3 regions of the uncultured Microbacterium sp. genome follow, and region 3 is predicted to be linked to each of the others. Evidence: predicted binding sites of a transcription regulator. Region 3 holds the regulator's gene; each other region holds the start of a gene.
What was found. Region 3 encodes HrcA, which represses chaperone genes, less so after heat shock. Its sites were predicted from a motif close to TTNGCACTCGNNNNNNNCGAGTGCNAA; they were not measured.
Positions count from the first base shown of each region.

Region 1: a site for HrcA is predicted at 1,390-1,416, ahead of groES (co-chaperone GroES). Genes of this name have one in related genera too.
Region 2: a site for HrcA is predicted at 1,406-1,432, ahead of groL (chaperonin GroEL). Genes of this name have one in related genera too.

Region 1 covers NZ_CAXTJR010000006.1:113,827-117,099, reverse strand. Annotated here, with positions in the region: gene rarD (EamA family transporter RarD) at 1-904, opposite strand, end outside; gene groES (co-chaperone GroES) at 995-1,303, opposite strand; gene ACFE6Z_RS11810 (Hsp70 family protein) at 1,528-2,796, shown strand; gene ACFE6Z_RS11805 (LuxR C-terminal-related transcriptional regulator) at 2,793-3,273, shown strand, end outside.
Region 2 covers NZ_CAXTJR010000016.1:795-4,067, forward strand. Annotated here, with positions in the region: gene groL (chaperonin GroEL) at 1-1,356, opposite strand, end outside; gene ACFE6Z_RS16000 (cold-shock protein) at 1,593-1,793, opposite strand; gene ACFE6Z_RS16005 (LytR C-terminal domain-containing protein) at 1,938-2,531, opposite strand; gene ACFE6Z_RS16010 (DUF3263 domain-containing protein) at 2,576-2,854, opposite strand; gene ACFE6Z_RS16015 (DUF2332 family protein) at 2,864-3,273, opposite strand, start outside.
Region 3 covers NZ_CAXTJR010000001.1:670,626-673,898, reverse strand. Annotated here, with positions in the region: gene ACFE6Z_RS03230 (16S rRNA (uracil(1498)-N(3))-methyltransferase) at 1-72, opposite strand, end outside; gene dnaJ (molecular chaperone DnaJ) at 76-1,191, opposite strand; gene hrcA (heat-inducible transcriptional repressor HrcA) at 1,245-2,279, opposite strand; gene hemW (radical SAM family heme chaperone HemW) at 2,363-3,273, opposite strand, start outside.

The DNA.
Region 1 (3,273 bases), on a different contig from region 3:
GCGCGCGGCGCGCTGCCGCGAGCGAGTCGATCGTGAGGAGCACGAGGGCGAGCCACACCAGACCGAACCCGATCCAGCGTTCGAGCGACATCGGCTCGCCCAGCAGCCACGCCCCGGTGATGAACTGCATGACCGGCGTGAGGAACTGCAGCAGCCCCATCACCGACAGCGGCACGCGGCGCGCGCCCGCGGCGAACAGGAGCAGCGGGATCGCGGTGACCACCCCGGCGCCGAGGAGCATCACGGTGTGCCACGCACCCTGCGAGAAGCCGGTGACCCCGCCGAGCGAGGCGACCACGATCAGGGTCACCACGGCGACGGGGGTGAGCCACATGGTCTCGAGAGTGAGGCCGCTGACCGCATCCACCGACGGTCCGATGGTCTTCTTGACGAGTCCGTACGCGCCGAACGACAGCGCGAGGGTGATCGCGATCCAGGGGAAGGCGCCGTAGCCGACGACGATCACCCCGACCGCGACCGCCGCGATGCCGATCGCGACCCACTGGATGCGGCGGAGCCGCTCATGCAGCAGCAGGACGCCCAGGAGCACCGTCACGATCGGGTTGATGAAGTAGCCCAGGCTCGTCTCGATCACGTGCCCCGACAGGGCTGCGACCACGAAGACCTGCCAGTTGATGTAGATCAGCACGCCGGCGAGGGCGGAGAGTCCGAGCAGCCTGGGCAGGCGCATGATCCGCGCGAGCGTCGCCCAGCCGCGGGTCACGGTCAGGAGCACCACGCAGAAGACGAGGGAGAGGAGCACACGCCACGCCACGAGCTCGAAGGGCCCGATCGGTGCGAGCGCGAGGAAGTACAGCGGAAGAATGCCCCACAACAGATAGGCCAGGAGCGCGTAGACGCCGCCGAGTGTGCGCTCACGCGTGGGGGCGGGAGCGTCGGACACTCGTTCAGCCTACGGCGGCAGCACGAGACCCAACGATGAAGGACCCGGATGCCGCAGCATCCGGGTCCTTCATCTACGGGGTGTCGCGGGTCAGCGCACGACCACTGCGAGCACGTCGCGAGCGGACAGCACGAGGAACTCGTCGGCGCCGAACTTGACTTCGGTTCCGCCGTACTTGCTGTAGATCACGCGGTCGCCGACCGAGACGTCGAGCGGGACGCGATTGCCGTTGTCGTCGATGCGGCCGGGGCCGACCGCCACGACCTCGCCCTCCTGGGGCTTCTCCTTGGCGGTGTCGGGGATGACCAGACCGCTGGAGGTGGTCTGCTCAGCCTCGATCTGGCGGATGACGATGCGGTCCTCGAGCGGCTTGATGGAAACCTGAGTGGAAACCGTCACGGTCTACCTCTGCTTTCTTGAGATCTTGACACTAAGTCTGATTAGCACCCACTGCATGAGAGTGCTAACGCCAGTGTAGGCAAGAGCTGGCACTCGTGCAACGCGAGTGCCAACGCAAGATTCCAATCCGACTCGTGTTCTGATCCGAATCGATCGTATGCGGGTGATGGCTGCCTCGGTACGCCCAGCCCACTCCGCATCCAATCGACTGGGGTGATTGAGAAATGGCAGCGCCGTATTTCCTGGCCGTCGATGTCGGCACCAGCCGCACGGCGGCTGCCACGGCCCGCATCCGCGATGACGGAACCATCTCGACGGCATCGTTTCCTCTCGGCCGCCATTCCGACAGCGCGCCGAGCGTGGTCTTCGTCGGCGAGGGCGAGCTGCTCTTCGGTGACGCCGCCGCCCGGCGCGGCATCGCACACCCCGAGCGAGTCCTCCGCGAATTCACGCGCCGGATCGGCGACGACGTGCCGATCCTCGCCGGCGACCGCCAGCTCCTGCCCGAACAGCTCTACGCGCAGACGGTGGCCTGGGCGGTCGAGAACGTCATCGAGCGCGAAGGCCAACCGCCGCTGGCGGTCAGCGTCACCGTGCCGGCATCGTGGACCGAGTTCCGCATCGGCCTCGTGCGCTCGGCGATCGCTCGCGAGGGGTGGAGCGACATCTCCGTCATCGCCGAACCCGTCGCGGCGGCGCGGCACTACGAAGCCGAATGGCCTCTGCCCCCCGGTCGCCTGATCGCCGTATTCGATCTCGGCGGCGGAACGTTCGACACGGCCGTGCTCCGCAAGGACGAGACGGACGAGATCGTCGTACTCGGCGAACCGGGAGGCATGGATGCCTTCGGCGGCTCGGACTTCGACGACATCGTCGTGCGGCATGTCCTCGCCGCGGCCGGGCGATCCGCCCGCGATCTCCGCGGCGGAGCCGCCGAGCGTGTCGCACTCGCGGCACTCCGACGTGAATGCGTCGAGGCGAAGGAGGCGCTCTCGTTCGACTCCGAGACGGTGATCCCCGTGCTCCTGGCCGACGGGTACGCCACCGTGCGCCTCACGCGGTCGGAGTTCGAGGGGATGATCGAGGCCGGCATCGCGACGGCGATCGATCTCATGGCCGACGCATTCGACTCGACGTCGGTCGACGTCGCGGACGTCGAGGCGATTCTCCTGACGGGCGGCTCGTCACGCATCCCCCGCGTCGCGCAGCTGCTCTCGGAGCGGTTCGATCGCCCGGTCGCCGTCGACGCCGATCCGAAGGCGATCATCGCGCTCGGTGCCGCCCGCGTGGCGGCCGACTCCGCCCGGCGCGCGCGGGTCGTCGACGCGGAAGAAGACGCCGAGGAGGAACTGCCCGAGCCCGGATCCGCGACGAGCCGGCCGCCCCGACGTCGGCGATGGTTCGGGCGCGGCATGGCGACCGCTTCGACGACGGCACCCCGCATCCCCGTTCATCTCTCGGACCGCCCACTCAGCATCCCGGAGCCCTTATGACCGCACCCACGATCTTCCCCGTCGCCACGACCTCTCACGCGCCGATGCTGACGCGGGTCGCCGGCATCCATCTCGCAACGATGGCGGCGGGCGACGCGCCGTACCGCGCGGTCGTGCTGGGGCCGGCCGGGGCAGGCAAATCGCGGCTGATGCGGCAGCTCCGGCACACGCTCGCCCACGCCGGGCGCGAATTCGTCGTGGTCGGCGCTCGCGACCGCATCGAGGCGCTCCCCGCTGACAGCGTCGCGCTCATCGACGACGCCCACCTGCTCTCGAGCGATCGGCTCGCGCAGATCGCCGCACGGATCGCCGACCCCGAGGCCATGATCGTCCTCGCCGCCCGGCCCTGGCCGCAGGATGCGGCGTTGACGGCGATCGTGGACGCCCTCGAGCACACCCAGCCGGCGATCCTGCTCGGGCACCTGTCGCGCGCGGACGTGGGCCGCGTGCTGGCGGAGACGGGCCCGCTGCCGGCAT
Region 2 (3,273 bases), on a different contig from region 3:
GATCTGCTTGAGCGGAGCCTCGATGGCGACCTTGACGATGTTCGCGCCTGTCGCCTCGTCACCGGTGAGGTCGAGCGTCGCGAAGACGTTCTTGCCCGCCTGGATGAGCGCCACGCCACCACCGGCGACGATGCCCTCTTCGACGGCAGCCTTCGCGTTGCGGACGGCGTCCTCGATGCGGTGCTTGCGCTCCTTGAGCTCGACCTCGGTCGCCGCGCCGGCCTTGATGACGGCGACGCCACCGGCGAGCTTGGCAAGACGCTCCTGGAGCTTCTCGCGGTCGTAGTCGCTGTCGGTGTTCTCGATCTCGCGGCGGATCTGGGTCACGCGACCCTCGATCTGCTCGGACTCGCCCGCACCCTCGACGATCGTGGTCTCATCCTTGGTGATGATGACCTTGCGCGCACGGCCGAGCAGGTCGGTCGTGGTGTTCTCGAGCTTGAGGCCGACCTCTTCGGTGATGACCTGACCACCGGTGAGGATCGCGATGTCCTGCAGCTGGGCCTTGCGACGGTCGCCGAAGCCGGGAGCCTTGACGGCCGCCGACTTGAAGATCCCGCGGATCTTGTTGAGCACGAGAGTCGCGAGCGCCTCGCCCTCGACGTCCTCGGCGATGATGACGAGCTCCTTGCCCTCCTGGATCACCTTGTCGACGATCGGCAGCAGGTCTTTGATGTTCGAGATCTTCTGGTTCGCGATCAGGATGTAGGGGTCTTCGAAGACCGCTTCCTGGCGCTCCGGGTCGGTCACGAAGTAGGGGTTGATGTAGCCCTTGTCGAAGCGCATACCCTCGGTGAGCTCGAGCTCGGTGCCGAACGTGTTCGACTCCTCGACGGTGACGACGCCTTCCTTGCCGACCTTGTCGATCGCCTCGGCGATCAGCGCGCCGATGGTGGGGTCAGCGGCCGAGATCGACGCGGTAGCGGCGATCTGCTCCTTCGACTCGACCGGGCGGGCAGAAGCGAGCAGTTCGTCCGAGATGGCCTGAACGGCCTTCTCGATGCCGCGCTTGAGCGAGATGGGGTCGGCGCCGGCGGCCACGTTGCGGAGGCCTTCCTTGACGAGCGCCTGAGCGAGGACCGTAGCCGTCGTGGTGCCGTCACCTGCGACGTCGTCGGTCTTCTTGGCGACCTCCTTGACGAGCTCCGCACCGATCTTCTCGTACGGGTCGTCGAGTTCGATCTCCTTGGCGATGGAGACACCGTCGTTCGTGATCGTGGGGGCGCCCCACTTCTTCTCGAGCACGACGTTGCGACCGCGGGGGCCGAGTGTCACCTTGACGGCGTCAGCCAGGATGTTCAGGCCGCGCTCGAGACCACGACGGGCCTCCTCGTCGAAAGCGATGATCTTTGCCATGTGTGTGTCGTCCCTCCCGGACGTCTCGTCCGGACGTAGCGAATGGTCATTAGCACTCGACAATAACGAGTGCTAATCCATTCTGGCACTCGACCCATGCGAGTGCAAGCCACGGGAGGGATGCTGCCACGCAGCGTCATCGGTCGCGCATGGTCACCGCGAGCCGAGGTCGCGCACGACCCCGCGAGCCGAGGTCTCGCACGCCCCCTGCGAGCGAAGGGCGCAGGATGCCGCCGTCAGACGACGCGGACAGATTCGGCCTGCGGCCCCTTCTGGCCGGCGCCGACGGTGAACTCGACCGTCTGCCCCTCTTCGAGCACGCGGAAACCCGACATGTCGATGTTCGAGTAATGCACGAACACATCCTGGCCGTCCGCGACGGTGATGAAGCCGAAGCCCTTCTCGGCGTTGAACCACTTGACGGTGCCCTGGGTCATGCGATCTCTCCTGTGCTGGTGGGACAGGGTCATCGTATGCACGCCGAGAACGGCGAAACCGCGTCTCGGGCCACTGTTGACGCGCGTGCATCGAACTGTTTACCGGGGTGAAACACACGCCCCGAAATTGCGCCTTCGGACGGCCTATGGAGTGGGCGCTGGGCTGCCTGAAGTGGTGCTGTCGACGCCGATCACGACGGTCAGCTGCTTGGCCTGGCTCTCGTCATCGGGAGTGCCGGGGTCATCCGTCGCCTGGTACGCGTTGCTCTGCGCGACCGCGGCGCCGCCGACCACCTGGGCGAGACCGAGAGCGGCGGCCTGATCCGACGGGAGTGCGTAGTAGACGGTCGTGGTCGGGAAGTCGGTCGAGCCCGCACCGCTGGCCGAGACGTTGTCGGCCGGCCAGCCGGCGGCCACGATCTTGTCGCGGAACTGCGTTGCGAGCCCGGTCTCGGGTGTCGCGTTGAGCACGAGCACGGTGTAGGTCGTGTCGATCACAGGTGTCACCACCGGCGTCGGGGTGGCACTCGGCGTCGGCGTCGGGAAGAGCGTCACCTTGCCCGAGACGATGAGCGTGCCGAAGATGCCCAGGGCGATGAGCACGATCGTGGCGGCCAGTGCCCAGAGGAACACGACCCCGCCCCGCATGTGGGGATTCTCGGCACGATGCGCACCGACTCGGCCGGGCGCCGAAGGAAGGTCGTCGAAGCGATCCTTCGGGTAGGTCGAATTCGGCACCCCCCGATGTTACCCGGCCGCTCGATGGGCCGATGTCGGGGCTCTCAGCGCGCGGCGGACGACCGGGCGAGCCTCGCCTGCTCGCGCGAATCGCGGATGCGGCGGAGCCGCTTGACCAGCATGGGGTCATAGACGACGGCGGCGGCCGAATCCAGCAGTCGACCGAGCAGCTGGTAGTACCGCGCGGGTGTCAGCCCCAGCTCGGCGCGGATGGCTTCTTCCTTGGCGCCGACGTGCCGGCTCCACGCCGCCTCGAAATCGAGGATGGCCCTCTCGCGCGCCGACAGCTCGTCGGTCGTTTCAGCAGGGTCGGTCGAGGGCACGACTTCACGTTATCCCGCGTCGGAAGACCTGCCGTCGCGCCACTCCACGAAACCGCCGAGCGGGTCGACCACCGCGATCGGCCTGCCTCCCCGCCCCAGGACGACCCCGTCCCACTCCCCCGGATCCAGGGGCACATCCCCGCCATGAAGTCCGGCCGGATCGATCGTGATCCACTCCGCGTCCAGGCTCCGCACGGCCTCGATCAGCCGCTCGCGCCCCTCGCGCGGGATGTGCGGCAGCACTCCCGGCGTTGTCACGACGAGGGTCGCGTCGCGCGGCGCCATCGCCGCGACCCGGGCGAGCAGGTCGGGGTCGGTCGCATCGCCCGCCACCAGCACCGGCGGGTCGCCTGCAAGGATGTCGAGCCGCACGATGTCGAGCGCCGCCTGCACGCGATCGGCGCGGCCTGTCTCGCCGG
Region 3 (3,273 bases):
GGTGTCGCCAGGTCGGGCCTCCGTCGGGTCGGCGGAGCCGTCGACCTCACCGAGGAGGAAGTGCAGAGGCATCCCTCACGCGTTCCGGAAGCGGTCGCGCAGTTTGGAGAAGAGGCCCTGGTGGAATTCGGCCAGATGCGGCGCCGGGGCCTTGGTCTTCTTCGCGAATTCTTCGATGAGCGCCCGCTCCTTGGCATCGAGCTTGGTGGGGGTCACGACGTGCACACCGACCCGGAGATCGCCGCGCTGGGTGCCGCGCAGGGGCGTGACCCCCCGCCCCTTGATGGTCAGCACGTCTCCGGCCTGCACTCCGGCGCGCACCTCGAGCTCGACGGCGCCGTCCAGCGATTCGATCGTGGCCGTCGTGCCCAGGATCGCATCGGGCATCGACACCTCGAGGGTGGCGACGAGGTCGTCTCCGTCGCGGCTGAACACCTCGTGCGGGGTGACCGTGACCTCGATGTACAGGTCGCCGTTCGGGCCGCCGGCGGGGCCGACCTCTCCCGAGCCGGGCAGCTGCAGGCGAAGGCCTGTCTCGACGCCGGCGGGGATGTCGATGGACACCGTGCGGCGCGCGCGCACCCGGCCCTGGCCCTGGCACGTGGCGCACGGGTACGGGATCGTGGTGCCGTGGCCCTGGCACGATCCGCAGGGCTGGCTGGTGACGACGTTGCCGAGCAGGCTCCGCACGGTGCGCTGCACGTGACCGCTGCCGTGGCAGATGTCACACGTGACTTCGGAAGTCCCGGGCTGGCAGCACGAGCCCTGGCACGTCTCGCACAGCACCGCTGTGTCGACGTCGAGGTCGCGATGCGCGCCGAACACGACGTCCCCCAGGTCGAGCGTCACTCGGACGAGGGCGTCCTGCCCGCGCTCGCGCCGCGACCGCGGGCGTCCGCCGCGTTGGCCGCCGGTCGCCCCGAAGAACGTCTCGAAGATGTCGCCGAATCCGCCGAATCCCCCCTGCGCACCGCCGAACGCAGAGTCGCTGCCGCCCATGTCGTACCGGCGCCGCTGCTCGGGGTCGCTCAGCACGTCGTACGCGTGCGTCACGAGCTTGAAGCGCTCCGACGCGTCCTCTCCGGGGTTGACGTCGGGGTGGAGCTCTCGCGCGAGACGGCGGTACGCCTTCTTGATCTCATCGAGTGTCGCCTCGCGCGACACTCCCAGCACCTCGTAGTGGTCAGCCACGGATCGCCTTCCTGCCCGCGCGACAGCGCGGGGATCGTTCGGTCACGGATGCCTCAGCGGGCGTTCTCGTCGTCGTCGAGCATCCGGCTCAGATAGCGCGCGACGGCACGGACCGACGCGAGATTGGAGGGGTAGTCCATCCGGGTGGGCCCCAGCACGCCGACGCGGGCGCTTCCACCGGTGGCGTCGTAGTCACTGGTGACCACGGATGCCTCGGACAGACCGAACTGCTCGTTTTCACGGCCGATACTTGCGGCGAGTCCGTGCTCGTCGGCCACCATCTCGCCCATCAGCCTGAGCAGGGTCACCTGCTCCTCGATCGCCTCCAAGAGCGGGTAGATGCTGCCGCGGAAGTCGGACTCCCGCCGGGCGAGGTTCGCCGCGCCGGCCAGCAGTAGGCGATCCTGGCGGAACTCGTCGAGCTCTTCGGCGAGCACCCGGGCGATCGCGCGGGCCGGGGCATCCCCCGACGTCGCCTCGTCCTCGGCGAGGAGCGCGCCCACCCGCTGGGCTCCCTCGCGCACCGACCGGCGCACGACGAGATCGCCGAACAGCGCACGCAGCCGGATGACGGCGTCATCGTCGATTTCGTCGTGGACGAGCGCGAGGCGCTGCGACACGCGGCCGGTGTCGGTGACAACAACCACCAGCAGCCGCCCGCCGCCGAGGGCCACGAGTTCGACGTGCGACACGCTCGCCTGCTCGAACGACGGATACTGGACGATCGCGACCTGTCCGGTCACCTGCGTGAGCGCGCGCACCGTGCGCATGAGGACGTCGTCGAGGTCGGTCGGCCCTTCGAGAAACGACGAGATCGCCGCGCGCTGAGCGGGCGTCAGGGGGCGCAGCTCGGCGAGGTGGTCGACGAAGACGCGGTAGCCCTTGTCGGTGGGGACGCGGCCCGACGACGTGTGCGGCGCGGTGATCAGCTCTTCGTCCTCGAGCAGCGCCATGTCGTTGCGGATCGTCGCGGCCGATACGCCGAACGCGTGGCGCTCGACGATCGTGCGGCTGCCGACGGGCTCGTGCGTGTCGACGTAGTCCTGCACGATGGCGCGCAGCACCTGGAGACCGCGTTCGGTGACCATGTCCCGCCTCCTCCCGCGCTTGGCACTCCCACTCCCGGAGTGCCAATTCTATCCGATCGCGATGGACGGCGCCCGAAGGCCGGTCAGGATGTCAGTGCCCGGACGACCGCATCGGCGAGGAGTCGACCGCGCAGGGTCAGCACGATGCGTCCGTGCACCGCCGCGCCACCGTCGATGAGGCCGTCGGCGATCAGTGCGGCCACCGCGTGACGACTTTCGGTGCGCAGCTCCGCCACCGGCATCCCCTCGCGGATGCGGGTGCGCAGAAGCACTTCCTCGAGCTCGCGGGACGCAGCATCCGGGCGTTCCCGGCCCGCTGCGGGCGACTCCCCCGCGGCCAGGCGCTGGGCGTACGCGGCGGGGTGCTTGACGTTCCAGAAGCGCACCCCGCCGATGTGGCTGTGGGCGCCGGGGCCGAAACCCCACCAGTCCGTTCCTCGCCAGTAGGCCAGGTTGTGGCGCGAACGATGGGCGCTCCCCCGCGACCAGTTCGACACCTCGTACCAGTCGTATGCGGCGGTGGACAGTCTCTGGTCGGCCAGCTCGTACATATCGGCCTGGAGGTCGTCGTCGGGCGCGGGCACCTCGCCGCGGCGGATCTGGCGGGCGAGCTTCGTGCCGTCCTCGATGATGAGGGCGTACGCCGAGACGTGGTCGGGCTCCAGGCCGACCACGGTGTCGAGCGACCGCCGCCAGTCGTCGAGCGACTCACCGGGCGCGCCGTAGATGAGGTCGAGGCTGACATCCAGCCCTGCCGCCCGCGCCGCCCCGACCGCCGTGGCCACATTGGCAGGCTCGTGCGTGCGGTCCAGGGCGGCCAGCACGTGCGGGACGGCGGACTGCATGCCGATCGACAGCCGAGTGACGCCGGCTGCCGCCAGTTCGGCGGCGACAGCATCCGTCACCGTGTCGGGATTCGCCTCGACGGTGATCTCGGCGCCATCGGCGAAGCCGAACGCGTCTCGCGCACCGTCCAGCATGCGGACCAGGTCGC